Regions from separate parts of the Streptomyces sp. NPDC008137 genome, predicted to be linked through region 1. Evidence: riboswitches for the same ligand, from Rfam matches in the RefSeq annotation. Region 1 holds a riboswitch; each other region holds the start of a gene.
What was found. A riboswitch is a leader RNA that binds a small molecule or an ion and turns the genes downstream of it on or off. The one in region 1 is predicted to bind cobalamin.
Positions count from the first base shown of each region.

Region 2: another riboswitch for cobalamin. It lies ahead of metE (5-methyltetrahydropteroyltriglutamate--homocysteine S-methyltransferase); the one in region 1 lies ahead of ACFZBT_RS03590 ((2Fe-2S) ferredoxin domain-containing protein).
Region 3: another riboswitch for cobalamin. It lies ahead of ACFZBT_RS25810 (ABC transporter substrate-binding protein); the one in region 1 lies ahead of ACFZBT_RS03590 ((2Fe-2S) ferredoxin domain-containing protein).
Region 4: another riboswitch for cobalamin. It lies ahead of ACFZBT_RS28075 (energy-coupling factor ABC transporter permease); the one in region 1 lies ahead of ACFZBT_RS03590 ((2Fe-2S) ferredoxin domain-containing protein).

Region 1 is NZ_JBIBHN010000002.1:53,974-58,417, forward strand. It holds gene ACFZBT_RS03585 (IucA/IucC family protein) at 1-1,206, shown strand, start outside; cobalamin riboswitch at 1,248-1,374, shown strand; gene ACFZBT_RS03590 ((2Fe-2S) ferredoxin domain-containing protein) at 1,420-1,791, shown strand; gene ACFZBT_RS03595 (universal stress protein) at 1,805-2,230, opposite strand; gene ACFZBT_RS03600 (amino acid permease) at 2,233-3,732, opposite strand; gene ACFZBT_RS03605 (Fe(3+)-hydroxamate ABC transporter permease FhuB) at 3,814-4,444, opposite strand, start outside.
Region 2 is NZ_JBIBHN010000021.1:80,578-85,021, reverse strand. It holds gene cbiQ (cobalt ECF transporter T component CbiQ) at 1-184, shown strand, start outside; gene ACFZBT_RS28060 (ATP-binding cassette domain-containing protein) at 181-1,032, shown strand; cobalamin riboswitch at 1,060-1,281, shown strand; gene metE (5-methyltetrahydropteroyltriglutamate--homocysteine S-methyltransferase) at 1,447-3,780, shown strand; gene ACFZBT_RS28050 (FAD-binding dehydrogenase) at 3,827-4,444, opposite strand, start outside.
Region 3 is NZ_JBIBHN010000018.1:93,559-98,002, forward strand. It holds gene ACFZBT_RS25795 (hypothetical protein) at 1-303, opposite strand, end outside; gene ACFZBT_RS25800 (ATP-binding cassette domain-containing protein) at 416-1,231, opposite strand; gene ACFZBT_RS25805 (iron chelate uptake ABC transporter family permease subunit) at 1,228-2,193, opposite strand; gene ACFZBT_RS25810 (ABC transporter substrate-binding protein) at 2,238-3,197, opposite strand; cobalamin riboswitch at 3,324-3,514, opposite strand; gene ACFZBT_RS25815 (CoA-binding protein) at 3,596-4,003, shown strand; gene ACFZBT_RS25820 (4-hydroxybenzoate 3-monooxygenase) at 4,040-4,444, shown strand, end outside.
Region 4 is NZ_JBIBHN010000021.1:85,304-89,747, reverse strand. It holds gene ACFZBT_RS28085 (MFS transporter) at 1-1,159, shown strand, start outside; gene ACFZBT_RS28080 (protein kinase) at 1,404-2,816, shown strand; cobalamin riboswitch at 2,873-3,083, shown strand; gene ACFZBT_RS28075 (energy-coupling factor ABC transporter permease) at 3,113-3,814, shown strand; gene ACFZBT_RS28070 (energy-coupling factor ABC transporter substrate-binding protein) at 3,811-4,155, shown strand; gene cbiQ (cobalt ECF transporter T component CbiQ) at 4,161-4,444, shown strand, end outside.

The DNA of each region.
Region 1 (4,444 bases):
GAGATGATCGACAGCAGGGAGGCCGTGGCCGCCCTGCTGGAGGCCCGCGACCGCGCGACCCCGCCCGACGACCCCTACCTGCGCTCCGAGCAGTGCCTCCTCACCGGCCACACCCACCACCCGGCCCCCAAGGCGCGCGGCGGCGGCCCGGCCGCGGGCTGGCTGCCGTACGCGCCCGAGGCGTACGCCCGTTTCCCGCTGGTTCTGCTCGGGCTGCGCGAGGACTGCGTCGTCGAGGAGGGCGACACCTCGGCCCTCGACGCCCTCGGCACCGCCCCGCCCGGCTACCGGCTGCTCCCGGCCCACCCCTGGCAGCTCGACCTGGCGAGCGCGGAGCTCGCCGCCGCCTTCGCAGACGGGAGGCTGGTCCGGCTGGGCACGACCGCCTTCGACACCTGGCCGACGGCCGCGATCCGCACGCTCTACGCACCCGAGCGGGACCTCTTCCTGAAGTTCAGCCTGGACGTGCGCATCACCAACGACATCCGCCGGCTGTGGCGCCACGACCTGCTCGCCCTGCGCCGCACCGACGCGGCCGTGTGCGCCGCCTTCGACGACTCCGGCACGCTCGACGGCCCCCCGGCCTGGCTCGGCGACCGCGGCTACCGCACCGCCGGCTTCGCCTTCGAGGCCTTGGCCGTCCTCGTCCGCGACGGCTTCGCCGGCCACCTGGTGCCCGGCGCGACCCCGCTGCTCGCCGCCGGACTCGTCGAGGGCTTCGACGGCAGCCCGCTCGACCGCGCCGCCGACCCCGGGGCGTGGTGGACGGCGTATCTGGCGCGGGTGGTGCCCCCGGCCCTGGAGGCCTTCGCCCGGCACGGCGTCGTCATCGAGGCTCATCTGCAGAACACCGTGATCGCCGTGGACGCCGACGGCATGCCCGTGCAGGCGCTGTACCGGGACGCCGAGGGCGTGAAACTGCTCCCGGACGTCTCCCGCGAGGCCGGCTGGGAGCGGCTGGTGTACTGCCTGGTCGTCAACCACCTCACCGAGATCGCCGGTGCCCTCGTCGAACGCCACCCCGGCTTCGACCCCTGGCCCGCCGCCCGCCGCGAACTCGCCCGCCACGACCTGCCCGAGATCCCCGCCCTGCTCACCTCGCCCACCCTCCCCGCCAAGACGAACCTCCTGCTGCGCTGGACGGGCGCGGACGGCGCCGACGCCCGCTATCTGCCGCTGCCCAACCCGCTCAGGGAAGGAACGTGACCTGGGGGAGCGCCCGTCCGTGCTGTGCGGTGACCGCACCGGCCGCATGGAATGATGGCCGGCGACATGGCGACGGCGGAACGAGGAAGCCGGTGTGAATCCGGCGCGGTCCCGCCACTGTGACCGGCATCGGCCGGGAGCCAGGAGACTCACGCGGTCGCCTCCTCCACGAACCACCGGGGCGGATCTCCCCGGAGAGAGGACAGGTGCGGCATGTCCGCAACCCCGGCCGGAGGGGTTCCGTGCCGCGTCGTCGTCTGCCGGGACTGCTGCTGCGGCACCGGCAAGGTGACCGGCGTCGATCACACGGCACAGACCGAGCGGCTGCGCGAGGCGGCGCCCGTACGGGTCTCCGAGTGCCTCGACGTCTGCGACCAGGCCAACGTCATCGTCGTACAGCCGTCCGCCGCGGGCCGGGCCGCCGGGGCCCGGCCGGTGTGGCTCGGGCTGGTCAACGACCCGGCCGCGACCGAGGACGTCGTCTCCTGGGTCCGCGAGGGCGGCCCCGGTGTCGCGCCCCTGCCCGAGATCCTCGGCCTGTACGCCTTCAGCCCGCTCGCGAAACGGCGCGCGGGCAGCTCCTGACCAGGCCCGGCTCTCAGGACTCCTGTTCCTCGGCCGGCACGCACAGGACCGGGACGTTCGACAGGTGCAGCAGCTTGTGGGGCGTCGAGCCCAGCAGGGCCCCGCGCACCGGGCTCTCGCCCCACGTGCCCACCACGATCACCCTGGCGTCATGGCGTGCCGCGGCGTCGATCAGCGCCTGCGCGGGCCGCTCGTCGATGAGTTCGACCGTGCTGGGCACACCGGCCTCGTCGGCGACCCGGACCGCGTGACCGAGCACGGTGGTGCCGGCCTCGCGGACGGCCTTCTGATGGGCGCCGAACTCCTCGCCCGTGACGCCGGGGGCCGCGGCGCCGTAGACGATCACCAGGGGCTCGCCGTACGCCGCCGCCACCTCGATCGCGACCCGCAGCGCGCGCAGGGCACCCGGGGACTCGTCGTAGCCGAGGACCACCGACATCTTCAGGACTCCTTGCCGTGGACGAGATCGGGGTCGACCGTGCTCGGGCGTTCCGACCAGAACGCGGGGGCCGTCAGCCGCCAGACGACCATGATGATCACGCCCGCGAGGGCGACGCCGATGCCGATGACGAGCGGCGGACCGAGCCCCAACCAGGAGCTGCCGGTGTAGGAGTTGGCCGGGTCGGCCATGTCCTGGACCGACTCCACCAGCAGCCACGCCAGCAGCCCGGCGCCGATCAGCGGGCCGAGGCCGATCAGGAGGAAGTCCCTCACGCTCCTGGTCAGCTCGCGCCGGTAGTAGACCGCGCAGGCGAGGCCGGTGAGCGCGTAGTAGAACGCGATCAGCAGGGAGAGCGCCGTCAGGGAGTCGAAGAGGGCGTTCTCGCTGGCGTGATACAGGACGAGGTACCAGACGATGGCGATGCCGGCGACCCACCAGGTGCTCACGTCCGGGGTGCGGAACCGGGGGCTGATGTGCCCGAAATGCTTCGGCAGGGCGTACCGGCGGGCCATGGACAGTCCGGTGCGGGACGCCGGGATGATCGTCGTCTGCGTGGACGCCAGCGCCGATGTCGACACCGCCAGCAGCACGACCCAGTCCCAGCCGCCCATCGCCTCTTCGGCGAGCAGCGCGAAGATGAACTCCTCCTCGGCGGCGTTCTCGGCGAGGTAGTCCGTGCCCGCGTAGGCGACGACCGCGAAGGCGACGGCGAGGTAGGTCACCAGCAGCAGCACCGTCGACCAGATGGCCGCCTTGCCGGGGGCGGTGGCGGAGTCCTCGGTCTCCTCGGTGAGGTTGACCGCCGACTCCCACCCCCAGTAGATGAACACGCCCAGCAGCAGGGCGCCGGTCAGGGACGCCCCGCCCGCCCCGAAGGGGTCGAGCCAGCTGAACTCCGGATCGATGGCGTCGAGGGTTCCGGTGTCGGCGTAGACGCGGTACAGCGCCACCACGGCGAAGGCGAGCAGGCAGACGACCTGCGCCAGGATGAGGACGTTCTGCACCTTGGCCGATACATCGATGCCGATCACACAGATGGCCGTCATCACCACGATGAGCAGCACGGTGAGCACTTGGCGCACGACGTCGTTGTCCGCCCAGCTGTCCAGGCCCACGGCGAGCAGGAAGAAGGTCACGGCGACATCCGCCAGCGAACCGACGACCAGGACGCCCGTCATCGCGATGGCCCAGCCGCCGAGCCAGCCCGCCCACGGCCCCATGGCCCGGGTGACCCAGGAGAAGGTCGTGCCGCAGTCCTGGTCGACCTTGTTGAGGTAGTAGAACGCCGACGCGATCAGCAGCATCGGCACGAACGAGGCGATCATCACCCCGGGGGCGTAGATGCCCACCAGGGCGACGATCGGGCCGATGACCGCCGCCACCGAGTACGCCGGCGAGGTCGCGTTGAGCCCGATGACCAGCGCGTCGAGGAACCCGATCGCATTGGGCTTCAGGCTCGCGGACGGTGGCGGGCCCGCGTCCGTGATGTCCTTGGCCATGCTCCCTCACTCCCGTTGTGCGTGGATCCATACAACAGGCAGGCGCGAGGCATTTTGGCGATTGACGGCCTTTTAGGAGATTTATGTCGCTTTGCGGCTCCGCACCAGCAGACGCAGGAAGTACGGAGTGCCGATCACCGCCGTCATCAGTCCGGCGCCCAGCTGGGCCGGGGCGATGACGGTCCGTCCGAGCAGATCCGCCGTACAGACGAGCGCGGCGCCGAGCAGGACGGCGACCGGCACCACCCGTACATGCCGCCGACCCACGAGGGCACGCGCCGCGTGCGGCGCCACGAGACCCACGAAGCCGATGGTCCCGGCCGAGGCGACGGCCGTCGCGGCGAGCAGGACGCTCACCACCAGGAAGCCGAGCCTGGCCCGGGGCAGCCCGAGGCCGAGCAGCCGTGGGGTGTCCTCGTCCAGGGAGACGAGATCCAGCTCGGTGCGGCGCGCGACCGCGACGGCCAGGCCCAGTGCCAGCACGAGCGCGACGGGCACGACGTCCGGCATGGTCCGCCCGTACGTCGAACCGGACAGCCAGGTCAGCGCCTTCGTGGCGTTGAACGGGTCGGTGAGCACGATGAGCAGACTGATCAGGGCCGTGGAGCCGGCGGCCATGCCGATCCCGACGAGGACCAGCCGGTTCTGCCGGTAGCCGCCCCGGGCCGCGAGCCCGAAGACGATGGCGGAGGACAGCGCGGCGCCCCCGAAC
Region 2 (4,444 bases), on a different contig from region 1:
TTTCGTACGGGCCTTCGACCGGGCTGCCCGCCTCCAAGCCGGTCTCGCCGGGCGCGGCTACGACGGGACCCTGCGGGTCCTGGTGCCCGAGGCCCGTGTCTCCGTCCGCTTCACGGCCGCCAGTTGCGCGCTCCTCGCGGCGCTGGCCGCCCTCACCTTCGTACTGGAAAGGCCGCCGGCATGAGCGAGCCCGCCCTCGTCGCCCTGCGGGGCGCGTCCTTCGCCTACGAGGACGGCCCGGCCGTGCTCAGCGGCCTCGACTTCGACATCCGCGCGGGGCGGGCGCTCGCGCTGCTCGGCCGCAACGGCAGCGGCAAGACCACGCTGATGCGGCTGCTCAGCGGCGGGCTGCGGCCGCACGAGGGGCGATTGACGGTCGACGGGCAGCCGGTGACGTACGACCGCAAGGGCCTGACCCGGCTGCGGACGACCGTCCAGCTCGTGGTGCAGGACCCGGACGACCAGCTGTTCGCGGCGTCCGTCGAGCAGGACGTGTCGTTCGGGCCGCTGAACCTCGGGCTGTCCGACACGGAGGTACGGGCACGGGTGGCGGAGGCGCTCGCCGCCCTGGACATCACCGCCCTGGCCGGCCGGCCCACTCATCTGCTCTCCTACGGGCAGCGCAAACGGACCGCCATCGCGGGCGCGGTCGCCATGCGTCCCCGGGTGCTCGTCCTCGACGAGCCGACGGCCGGACTCGACCCCGACGGCCAGGAACGGCTCCTGGCCACGCTGGACGAGCTGCGTGCGAACGGCACCACGGTGGTGATGGCTACGCACGACGTCGACCTCGCCCTGCGCTGGGCCGACGACGCGGCGCTCCTCACCCCGGACGGTGTGCACCTCGCTCCCGCGCCGACGGCACTGGCCCGGACCGATCTCCTCCGGCAGGCGGGACTGCGGTTGCCGTGGGGTGCCGCGGCCGCGGATCTCCTGCGCGCACAGGGGCTGTTGACCGGGTCGGCGCCCGGCCCGCGCACCCCGGACGAGCTGGCCGCGCTGGCGGCGGGGCGGCCGGTGAGCGGCGGCTGAGGGTCGCTTCCGCGGCCATCCCGTGTATAGGCTGGCGGTGCAGCTGGTTCGCCCCGTCCGCCAGACGGGATGCGTCGCAAGAGGGAACCCGGTGGGAATCCGGGACTGCCCCGCAGCGGTGAGCGGGAACGACCGCCGTCATACGCACTGGGCCCACGCAGGGCCCGGGAAGCGACGGCCAGTAGGTGTTCTCACATGGTGAGAGCGTGCCCGCGAGTCCGAAGACCTGCCAACTGCCCGCGCGCGGACGGTTCGTGCGCGGACATTCCGGTGACCTCGAGGGCGGGTCGGCGTACATACCAGGCGGACGACCGCGCTGTGCCGCGCGAGGTCGTCTCCGTCCGGTTCGTCACCCCTTCGCGCTCTCGTCCCGTCGCCGGGATCTCAGGGATTCGTCTCGCGAAGGAGATCTCCGTGACCACCAAGTCCGCAGCCGCGGCAGCACGGGCCACCGTGTACGGCTACCCCCGCCAGGGACAGAACCGGGAACTGAAGAAGGCGATCGAGGGCTACTGGAAGGGCCGCGTCACCGCCGACGCCCTCCGGGCCACCGCCTGCGACCTGCGCGCCTCGAACTGGCGGCAGCTGGCCGACGCCGGCATCGACGAGATCCCGACGGGCGACTTCTCGCTCTACGACCACGTCCTGGACACCACCGTCATGGTCGGCGCGATCCCCGGCCGCCACCGGGACTCCGTCGAGGCGGACGCCCTCGACGGCTACTTCGCCATGGCGCGTGGCACGCAGGACGTGGCGCCGCTGGAGATGACCAAGTGGTTCGACACGAACTACCACTACCTGGTGCCCGAACTGGGTCCGGACACGGTCTTCACCGCCGACTCGGCGAAGCAGGTCGCCGAGCTGCGCGAGGCGCTGGCGCTCGGCCATACCGCGCGCCCCGTCCTCGTCGGCCCCGTCACGTACCTGCTCCTGGCCAAGCCCGCCCCGGGGGTGCCCGCGGACTTCGAGCCGCTCACGCTCCTGGACCGGCTGCTGCCCGTGTACGCCGAGATCCTCGCCGACCTGCGCGCGGCGGGCGCCGAGTGGGTGCAGCTGGACGAGCCGGCCCTGGTCCAGGACCGGACCCCGGCCGAGCTGAACGCCGCCGAGCGCGCCTACCGCGACCTCGGCGCCCTCACCGACCGGTCGAAGCTCCTGGTCGCCTCGTACTTCGACCGGCTCGGGAACGCCCTGCCGGTGCTGGCGAAGGCGCCGGTCGAAGGGCTCGCGCTGGACTTCACGGAGTCGGCGGCGGCCAACCTCGACGATCTGGCCGCGGTGGGCGGTCTGCCGGGCAAGCGGCTGGTCGCCGGTGTCGTCAACGGCCGCAACATCTGGATCAACGACCTGGCGGCCTCGCTCTCCCGGCTCGGCACGCTCCTCGGCCTCGCCGACCGGGTCGACGTCTCGGCCTCCTGCTCCCTGCTGCACGTGCCGCTGGACACGGCGGCGGAGCGGGACATCGAGCCGCAGGTGCTGCGCTGGCTCGCCTTCGCGCGGCAGAAGACCGCCGAGATCGTCACCCTGGCGCGCGGTCTCGCGCAGGGTACGGACACGATCGGCGCGCAACTCGCCGCGAACCGGGCCGACCTGTCCTCCCGGGCGAACTCCCCGATCACCCGCGACCCGGCGGTCCGCGCCCGCACGGGCGCGGTGTCCGAGGCGGACGCCCACCGCTCGCTGCCGTACACCGAGCGGACCGCCGCGCAGCGCGCCCGGCTCGGTCTGCCGCTGCTGCCGACCACCACGATCGGCTCCTTCCCGCAGACAGGTGAGGTGCGCGGCGCCCGCGCGGACCTGCGCGCCGGCCGGATCGACACGGCCGGATACGAGGAGCGCATCAAGGCCGAGATCCAGGAGGTGATCTCCTTCCAGGAGAAGGCCGGTCTGGACGTCCTGGTGCACGGCGAGGCCGAACGCAACGACATGGTCCAGTACTTCGCGGAGCAGCTCACCGGCTACCTCGCCACGCGGCACGGCTGGGTCCAGTCCTACGGCACCCGCTACGTCCGCCCGCCGATCCTGGCCGGCGACATCTCGCGCCCCGAGCCGATGACCGTACGCTGGACGAGGTACGCGCAGTCCCTCACGGACCGTCCGGTCAAGGGCATGCTCACCGGCCCGGTCACCATGCTCGCCTGGTCCTTCGTCCGTGACGACCAGCCGCTCGCCGAGACGGCCCGTCAGGTCGCCCTGGCCCTGCGCGACGAGGTGGGAGACCTGGAGGCGGCCGGGACGCCGGTCATCCAGGTCGACGAGCCCGCCCTGCGCGAGACCCTGCCGCTGCGTGCCGCCGACCGGCCGGCGTATCTGGGGTGGGCCACGGAGGCCTTCCGGCTCAGCACGGGCGGTGTGCGGCCGGACACGCAGATCCACACCCACATGTGCTACGCCGAGTTCGGCGACATCGTGCGGGCCATCGACGACCTCGACGCGGACGTCATCAGCCTGGAGGCCGCGCGCTCCCACATGCAGGTCGCCCGCGAACTCGCCTCGCACGGCTATCCGCGTGAGGCGGGGCCGGGTGTCTACGACATCCACTCGCCGCGGGTTCCCGCCGCACAGGAGGCCGCCGAACTGCTGCGCACCGGCCTGAAAGCGATCCCCGCCGAGCGGCTGTGGGTCAACCCGGACTGCGGCCTGAAGACCCGCGGCTGGACCGAGACCCGCGCATCCCTGGAGAACCTGGTCTCGGCGGCCCGGACCGTCCGGGCCGAACTGGACGCGGAGCGGCCCGGAGCGGCCTGACGCTCCAGGCCGGGGGCGGGCGGAGCATGGCCCGCCCCCGGTCGGGTCAGGCCGCCGTCGCGGCCGCCGCCGCCCGGCCCGCCGCGCGGCCCGAGAACAGGCAGCCGCCCAGGAAGGTGCCTTCGAGGGAGCGGTAGCCGTGGACGCCCCCGCCGCCGAAGCCGGCGACCTCACCGGCCGCGTACAGCCCGCTGATCGGCTTGCCGGAGGCGTTCAGGACACGGCCGGAGAGGTCGGTCTGGAGGCCGCCGAGGGTCTTGCGGGTGAGGATGTTGAGGCGTACGGCGATCAGCGGTCCGGCGGACGTGTCCAGGATCCGGTGGGCGGAGGCGGTGCGGCTGAGGGTGTCGCCGGGATAGGCGAGGGCGTTGCGGATGCCCATGACCTGGGCGTCCTTGGTGTACGGGTTGGCGATCTCGCGGTCGCGGGCCTCGATCTGCCGCCGCAGGCCGGCCAGGTCGATCAGGTCGTCCCCCGTCAGTTTGTTCATACCGGCGACCAGTTCGGGCAGGGTCTCGGCGACGACGAAGTCCTCGCCCTTCTCCTTGAACCGCTCGATCGGCTCGGGGGTCTGCCAGACGCGCGACAGCAGCTTCCAGACGTTCTTCTCGGTGAGGTCCGGGTTCTGCTCCGAGCCGGAGAGCGCGAACTCCTTGGCGATGAT
Region 3 (4,444 bases), on a different contig from region 1:
GGCCACATGGACGACCTGGGCCTCGCCCAGCCCGGCACTCACGTCGGGGCTGTCCTCGAACGGCCGGATGCCGAGGGCGGTGGCCTCCGCCCGCAGCTCGGCCTGTCGGCGTCCTCCGGTCAGCAGCGCCCACACCGGGGTGCCGCCGAGTTCCAGGGCCCGGACGAGCAGGTCCGCGACGAGCAGCACCCGCAGGTTCGTGGTGTCGGAGCCGGGCGCGTGCACCTCGACACGCGTCAGGCCCCGGCGGGCCGGGGCGGCGTCGACCGGCTCGCCGGTACGGGCGTCGATGATGCGCAGCACGAGCCGAGCGTAGGCGTGCGGGCGGGCACACGCAGGCAGGTTTGGCGATTTCCGGCCACCGTGGCGGGAATCGCCCCACCAATGGCGTGCCCGCCACGCGGGCCGAACGGCCTCAGGCCAGCGTGCCCAGGAACCGCACGTGAGGCCGCTGTTCGGGCCCTTCACGGCTGACGGCGGCCCGCACCCCGTACACCTCCGCGATGAGCTCTTCGGTCAGGACGTCCCCCGGGGCGCCGCCCGCGACGACCGTCCCCCCGCGCAGGACGACGACCCGGTCGCAGTACATCGCCGCGAGGTTGAGGTCGTGCAGCGCGACGACGGTGGTGACCGGCAGGCCGGTCACCAGGGCGAGCAGGTCCAGCTGGTGGTGGATGTCGAGGTGGTTGGTGGGCTCGTCCAGGAGGAGCTCCCGGGGTTCCTGCGCGAGCGCGCGGGCGATCTGCACCCGCTGGCGTTCGCCGCCCGAGAGGGTGTGCCAGGGCTGGCAGGCCCGGGCGGCGAGGCCGGTGCGCTCCAGGGCGGCGTGGATCGCCCGCTCGTCGTCCGCCGAGGCGGGTGTCCAGGCCCGGCGGTGCGGGATCCGGCCCAGCCGTACGACGTCCAGCACCGTCAGCTCGACCTGGGTGTCGGCCTGTTGCTCGACCGTGGCGAGGCGGCGGGCGACGGTACGGCGGGGCAGATCGCCCAGCGGGGTGCCGTCGAGGGTGACGATTCCGGCGGTGGGTGTGAGCAGCCCGGCGAGCAGCCGCAGCAGTGTGGACTTGCCGGAGCCGTTGGGGCCGAGGACTCCGACGGTGGAGCCGGGTTCGGGCGCGAGGACGACGCCGTCGAGGATGAGGCGCCCGTCGGTACGGCGGCTGACCCGGTCCGCCCGGAGCCCGGCAGCCCGCACCGGCGTTTCCGTCTCGCTGACGTGTGTCCCGGTCACCGCACCCTCCGCGTCCGGTAGAGCACCGCCACGAACGCCGGCACCCCGATCAGCGATGTCACGACCCCCACGGGCACCTCCTGCGGATCCAGGACCGTCCGGGCCAGGGTGTCGACCCAGACCAGGAACACCGCGCCGGCGAGGGCGGTGACCGGCAGCAGCCGGGCGTGCCCGGGTCCGGCCAGGGCCCGGGCGGCGTGCGGCAGGACCAGCCCGACGAAGCCGATCGCCCCGGCCGAGCTGACCAGGGCGGCCGTGAGCAGGGCGGTGACGCACAGCAGCACCAGGCGGGTGCGGGCCACCGACACCCCGAGCGCGGCCGCCGCGTCCTGCCCGAAGGCGAAGGCGTCGAGCGTACGGGCGTACGACAGGCACACCACCAGCGCCACGGCCAGGACGGCGAAGCACAGCCACACGTCGGTCCAGCCGGCCCCGCCGAGCGAGCCCAGGAGCCAGAACAGCACGCCCCGGGTCGTCTCGGCGTCGGCGGCGGTCAGCACCACGAAGGAGGTGAGGGCGGAGAAGAGCTGCATGGCGGCGACGCCCGCGAGGACGACCCGGTCGGTGGTGTCGCCGAGGGTGTGGCTGAGCAGCAGGACCAGCGCGAAGGAGACCAGTGCGCCGAGGAACGCGCCGGCGGACACCGAGACGACACCGCCGCCCACGCCCAGCACGACGATGACGACCGCGCCGGTGGAGGCGCCCGAGGACACCCCGAGCACGAACGGGTCGGCGAGGGGGTTGCGCAGCAGCGACTGCATCACGGCCCCGCACACGGCGAGGCCGGCCCCGCACACGGCCGCGAGCAGGGTGCGCGGCAGCCGCAGCTGCCAGACGATGCCGTCCCGGATCGGCGTCAGGTCGGAGCTGCCCATCCCGAGGTGGGAGGCGACGACGGACCAGACGTCCCCGACCCGGATGTCGGCCGGTCCGATGGTGATCGCCAGGGCCACGGAGACCATCAGCAGCAGGGCGCCCGCGACACCGAGCGCCGGTCCGCGCACGGTCACTTCACGAGCCCGAACTCACGCAGTCCGGCCGCGACCTTCTCCACACCCTCGACCGTGCGGATGGTCGGGTTCATGGCCTGCCCGCTGAGCAGCACGTACCGCTTGTTCTTGACTGCGTCCATGTTCTTGGTGGCCGGATTGGACTCCAGGAAGGCGATCTTGCGCTTCGCCGACTCGGCGGTCTCCGAGTCGCGGGTCAGATCGCCGATGACGAGGACGTCGGGGTTGCGGTCGGCGACCGTCTCCCAGTTGACCTGCGGCCACTCCTCGTGCGTGTCGTCGAAGACGTTCTTGGCACCGAGGGCGCGGGTCAAGATGCCGGGCGCTCCGCAGCAGCCGGCCAGGTAGGGCGATTCGGAGTTGGCGAACCAGTACATCAGGGAGACGTCGGAGGCGTCGACGCCCCGCGTGGCCTTCTTCATCCGCTGCTGGAGGGAGGCCACGAGCTTGTCGCCGCGGTCCTTCACTCCGAACACGGTCGCGAGGTCCCGCACCTCGCCGTAGACGGCGTCGATGTCCAGCGGCTTGTCGCGCTTGCCGTCGCCGCCGCCCGAGTTGTCCTTGCCGGCGCAGTCGGACGGGGAGACATACGTGGGCACGCCGAGCTTCTCGAACTGCTCGCGGGTGGCGACGCCGCCCTTGCCGAGGGTGGAGACGAAGGACGCGGCGACGAAGTCGGGCTCGGAGTCCAGGACCCGTTCGAAGGAGGGGTTGTTCTCGGCGATGCGCGGCACCTTGGCGTTGGCCCTCTCCAGCCCCTTCATCACGGGGTCGGTCCAGGTGGCCGTGCCCGCTATCCGGTCGGCGAGACGGAGGGAGAGCAGGATCTCGGTGGTGCCCTGGTTGAGGGAGACGGCGTGCTTGGGCGCCTTGTCGACTCGAACCTTCCGGCCGCAGTTGTCGAGCGTGACGGCGGCCTTCGTGGTGGTGGGCTTCGAGTCCCCGCAGCCGGTCATGAGCAGGGAGCAGGCCGCGAGCAGGACGGCGGCACGGGCGGGTCGGGCGAGGGGCAAGGAAACCAGTCCTCAGACGTCGAGGGCCCGATCGCGGAGCCCGGTCGTACGGTGCTCCCCCACCGCCGGCCGGCCGCGGGGGCCGCCAGCAGGTCTTCGGACTCGGGTTCACCCGGTGCGGGGCGCCTTCCCGAACGCCATGCGTGCCGTTCAGTGGCCGAGACCCCGCCCGTCCCCCTCACCGCTGCGCGTCAGTTCCGGATTCGCACCGGATTCCCTGACCCACGTACATGGGTTCGACTGGCCTCGGCAAGCTATCACGGCGGGCATCGGGGAATCACCGCGCGCCCCGCGTCGTTGCCCGGACAGCAGCTCTTCCGCGACTCCCGAGGAGGCCGCCGGTGTACGGCGACGACGCAACGGTCCGCAGGATCCTCACCGAGCTCGGCGACACCTGGGCCGTGGTGGGCCTGTCGTCGAACCGGCAGCGCGCGGCGTACGGCGTCGCCGCCGTGCTCCAGCGGTACGGCAAGCGTGTCGTGCCCGTGCACCCCAAGGCGGAGACCGTGCACGGCGAGCAGGGGTACGCGAGTCTGGCGGACATCCCCTTCGACGTGGACGTGGTGGACGTGTTCGTGAACAGCGACCTCGCCGGAGCGGTCGCGGACGAGGCGGTCGCCAAGGGCGCGGGGGCGGTGTGGTTCCAGCTCGGCGTCGTCGACGCGGCGGCGTACGACCGCACCCGGGCCGCCGGCCTGGAGATGGTGATGGACCGCTGCCCGGCGATCGAGATCCCGCGGGTCGGGTGAGGGTCACGCCCGTCGCGCCCCCTCCATAATGAGCGCATGACCCACGCCTTGCCGCCCGCGGACACAGGCTCCCCCGGACGTTTCCCGGTCGTCGTCGTGGGCGCCGGTCCCGCCGGGCTGACCGTCGGCAACATCCTGCGGGCCGCCTCCGTGGACTGCCTGGTGCTGGAGACCGAGACCCGGGAGTTCATCGAACAGCGGCCCCGGGCCGGGGTCATCGAGGAGTGGGCCGTACGCGGCCTGGAGAAGCGGGGCCTCGCCCGGAACCTGCTGGACCGCGCGGAGCTGCACACCGCGTGCGAGTTCCGCTTCGAGGGGGAGCGGTACCGGTTCCACTACGGCGATATGACGGGCAGTCACCACTTCGTCTACCCGCAGCCGTTGCTGGTGACGGACCTGGTGCGCGAGTACGCCGACGTGCGCGGCGGGGAGATCCGCTTC
Region 4 (4,444 bases), on a different contig from region 1:
CGGTTTCTACGCCGTCCTGCCGTTCCTCGCCGAGCACCTCGGCACCGCGATCGGCATGGCGGGCTGGCTGGTCGGGTTCGTGCTCGGGCTGCGCACCTTCAGCCAGCAGGGGCTGTTCGTGGTCGGCGGCTCGCTCGTCGACCGGTTCGGGGTGCGGCCCGTCGTGCTGGCCGGCTGTGTGCTGCGGATCGCCGGGTTCGCGTGGCTCGGGTACGCGGAGGCGAGCTGGGCCGTGATCGGCGCCGTGCTGGTGATCGGCTTCGCCGCCGCGCTGTTCTCTCCGGCCGTGGAGTCCGAGGTGGCCCGCCAGGCGGTGGTCTGGGAGGAGGAGGGACACGGCTCGCGCACGCGCCTCCTGGCCCTGTTCAGCGTCGCGGGCCAGGCCGGGGCCTTCGTCGGACCGCTGCTCGGCGCGTTGCTGCTCGCCGTCGACTTCCGCACCGCGTGCCTCGCCGGTGCGGCGGTCTTCGTGCTGGTCCTGGCCGGGCATCTGTGGCTGATGCCGCAGCACATCCCGGGCCGGGTCCGCACCCGGGAGCGGGGCGGGGCGCGCCTTCTGCTGCGCAACCGCCGGTTCCTGGCCCTGTGCGGCGCGTACGGCTCGTACCTGCTCGCCTACAACCAGCTGTACCTGGCCCTGCCGGACGAGGTGCAGCGCGCGGCGGGCTCCCAGGCGCCGCTTTCCTGGCTGTTCGCGCTGTCCTCGGTGCTGGTGGTGTTCGCCCAGCTGCCGGTGACCCGCTGGGCGGGCGACCGGCTGGACCTGCGCCGCTCCATGACGGCGGGGCTGCTGCTGATCGCGGCCGGTTTCGCGGTGGTGGCCGCGGCGCGCCCCGCCGGCTGGACGGGTGTCGCCGGGCTGCTGCCCGCCGCGGGCTTCGTCGTACTGCTCACCGTGGGCCAGATGCTGGTCGTCCCCGCCGCCCGCGCCTGGGTGCCCGACCTGGCGGAGGAGGGCCGGATCGGCCTCTACACGGGCGCGCTGTCCTCCGTCTCCGGCCTGATCGTCCTGGCCGGCAGCGCGGCCACCGGTTCCCTCCTCGACCTCGGCCTCCCGCCCGCCGTGCCCTGGCTGGCCCTCGCTGCCGTACCGGCCCTGACGGTGGCTCTGCTGCCGCGCCGGGAGGACCGGGCAGAGGCGGCGGACAAGGCGGCCTGATCAGGCCGGCCGCAACCGGCCGCGGCCCAGGGGCAACCGCGCGCATCGCGCATCACCCCGCCGGGCGACGTCTCCGCTCCCGGATTTCCGGGACCGTACCGGCCCTCGACACCGCCGCGGAGATCAGTGGTCACGCGGCGCCAGTATCCTGGGTCGGCTGCGCGTCACCCCGCCAACCCCCGCCTCAAAACGGGGAGTTCGGCCTGCGGCGACGTACCTTCCCATACGCATGAGACGAGGACGAGTGCTGCTAGCGGGCCGCTACCGGCTGGATGTTGAGATCGGGCGCGGTGGAATGGGAGAGGTCTGGCGCGCGTACGACGAGACGCTCGCCCGAGCCGTGGCGGTCAAGCTGCTGCTGCCCCAGGACACCGATGTCACGGCGGCCTCCCGGTTCCGTCTGGAGGCCCAGACCGCCGGGCGTCTCAACCACCCCCATCTGGTCGGTGTCCTGGACTTCGGCGAGTACGACAACCGGCTGTACCTCGTGATGGAGCTGGTCGAGGGCGACAGCCTCGCCGGGGTGCTGGCCGCGTCCGGCGCGCTGCCCGCCCAGCGGGTAGCCGAACTCGCCGCGCAGGCCGCCGCAGGGCTCGCCGCCGCGCACGCGCAGGGCATCGTCCACCGTGACATCAAGCCCGCCAACCTCCTGCTGGACGCCCACGGCACCCTGAAGATCGGCGACTTCGGCATCGCCCGCTTCCTCGACGACCCGGGGGCCGCGCTCACCGCCACCGGCCAGATCGTCGGCACCGGCCTCTACCTGGCGCCCGAACGCGCCCTGGGCCAGCCCGCCGGTCCGGCCTCCGACATGTACTCCCTGGGGTGTCTGCTCTACCAACTCCTCAGCGGTCGGCCGCCGTTCCAGGCCGACACCGCCGTCGCGCTCCTCCACCAGCACCTCGACTCCGTGCCCGTACCGCCCCGCGAGCTCGGTGTCGCCGGACTCCCGCCGGCGTTCGAGAACTACCTGCTCGGCCTGCTCGCCAAGCAGCCCGAGGACCGGCCCACCGCCCAGCGGACCGCCGAATGGTTCGCCGCCGGTGCCTGGCGGGGGCTGCCCGAGCCGCTGCCGGAGGCAGCGCCCCCGGTGACGTCCGCCGCACCGAGCCCGTATCCGGCCACCGAGACCCGCGACCCGGCCACGTACGCGCTGCCCGGCGCCCCCGGCCTGCGCACCAGCCGGACGCCCCAGGCCGGGCGGGCGCGCCGCGCCGCGCCCCGGGCCGCCCCCGACAACCGGCGCAGAGCGGCCGCGACGGTCGCCGCCGCGGCACTCTTCGCGGCCGCGATGCTCGCCGGCATGCTGTGGTTCTCCCCTGACAACACCGCGACGGAGGGCACGGAGCCCGACGCGTCGCCCTCCACGAGCAGCCCCGCCGCCGCACCGTCCGAGGGCTCCGCCTCGCCCCTCTCCTCCGCTCCGGCGGCGGACACGGACCCGGCGGCCACCGTTCCGGCCGCCGGCACAGTGGCCGATATCACCCCGTCCAGCACCACACCCCCTCCCCCGGCCCCCGCCGAAGCGACGCCCAGTCCCACGACTCCGGCGCGGGAGACGGCCGAGCCACCGCGAAAGGCGGACAAACCCCAGCAGGAGAAGCCCGGTCGGACCTGGGAAGACGGGGACGACGATGACGACGGGGGCGACGACTGAGCTGCCCTGCGCCGGTGTGCGAGCGGACGCCCCCTCGCGCGCCCCCTCGGGTGGCTTGTCATCGTCCTTATCTCGGCATTACTGTCACCACGCCTTGGTGAACGGGAAATCCGGTGTGATGCCGGTGCGGCCCTCGCCACTGTGAATCGGGAAGTCCGGCTCCGGCCCCTGGCAGGGGCAGCCACTGGGTCCTTGTGACCCGGGAAGGCGGAGTGCGGGCGGTGGTACCCGTAAGCCAGGAGACCGGCCAGGGCGCGTCAACCATCCACGAGGTGCTGGAGAGGGTCTGCTGAACCATGCACATAGCCGAGGGTTTTCTGCCACCCGCACACGCGGTCGCCTGGGGCGTCGCGTCGGCACCCTTCGTCGTCCACGGGGTCCGGTCGCTCACCCGTGAAGTGCGCGAGCACCCCGAGAGCACTCTGCTCCTCGGTGCCTCCGGTGCCTTCACGTTCGTCCTGTCCGCCCTGAAACTGCCGTCGGTCACCGGCAGTTGCTCCCACCCCACCGGCACGGGCCTGGGAGCCATCCTTTTCCGGCCACCCATCATGGCGGTGCTGGGCACCATCACCCTGCTGTTCCAGGCGCTGCTGCTCGCCCACGGCGGTCTGACCACGCTCGGCGCCAACGTCTTCTCCATGGCGATCGTGGGGCCCTGGGCCGGATACGCCGTGTACAAACTGCTGCGGCGCTTCGACGTGCCTTTGATGGTCGCGGTCTTCTTCGGGGCGTTCTTCGCCGACCTGTCCACGTACTGCGTCACCAGCGTGCAGCTGGCGCTCGCCTTCCCCGACCCGGGCAGCGGGTTCGTGGGCGCGCTCGGCAAGTTCGGCACCATCTTCGCCGTCACACAGATCCCGCTCGCGGTGAGCGAGGGCCTGCTGACGGTGCTCGTGATGCGGCTGCTGGTGCAGTCCAGCAAGGGCGAACTGACCCGGCTGGGTGTGCTCCTCACCAAGAAGCGGTCCGTGACCGAGACCGAGGCGGTGGCCCGATGAAGAAGAACACGAGGATCAACCTCCTGCTGCTGCTCGCCGTGGCGCTCCTCGCGGTGCTGCCGCTCGCCCTCGGCCTGGGCGACGACAAGGAGGAGCCGTTCGCGGGCGCCGACGCCCAGGCGGAGACGGCGATCACCGAGATCGACCCGGACTACAAGCCCTGGTTCTCGCCGCTGTACGAGCCGCCGTCGGGTGAGATCGAGTCGGCGCTTTTCGCCCTCCAGGCAGCGATCGGCGCCGGTGTCCTCGCCTACTACTTCGGCCTGCGCCGAGGCCGGCGGCAGGGTGAGCAGCAGGCCCTGGAGCGGGCCGCCGAGGAGTCCACGGCCGAAAGAGCCTGAGCCGCGTGCTGCCGATCGACGCGGCGGCGCACAGCAGTCGCTGGCGCCGCCGCCATCCCGTGGACAAGGCCGTGCTCGGTCTGGGACTCACCGTGCTGGCCATCTCGCTGCCGCCCTGGCCGGGCGCGGCCCTGGTGCTGGTGACGGCCGTGTCCCTGCTGCTGGGACCGGCCGGTGTGCCCGGCCGGAAGCTGTGGCGGGCCTACCGCGTGCCGCTGGGCTTCTGCGTGACCGGAGCGGTCACGCTGCTGGTCCAGGTCGGCGGGCCGGGAGGGTTCGTCTCCTTCGC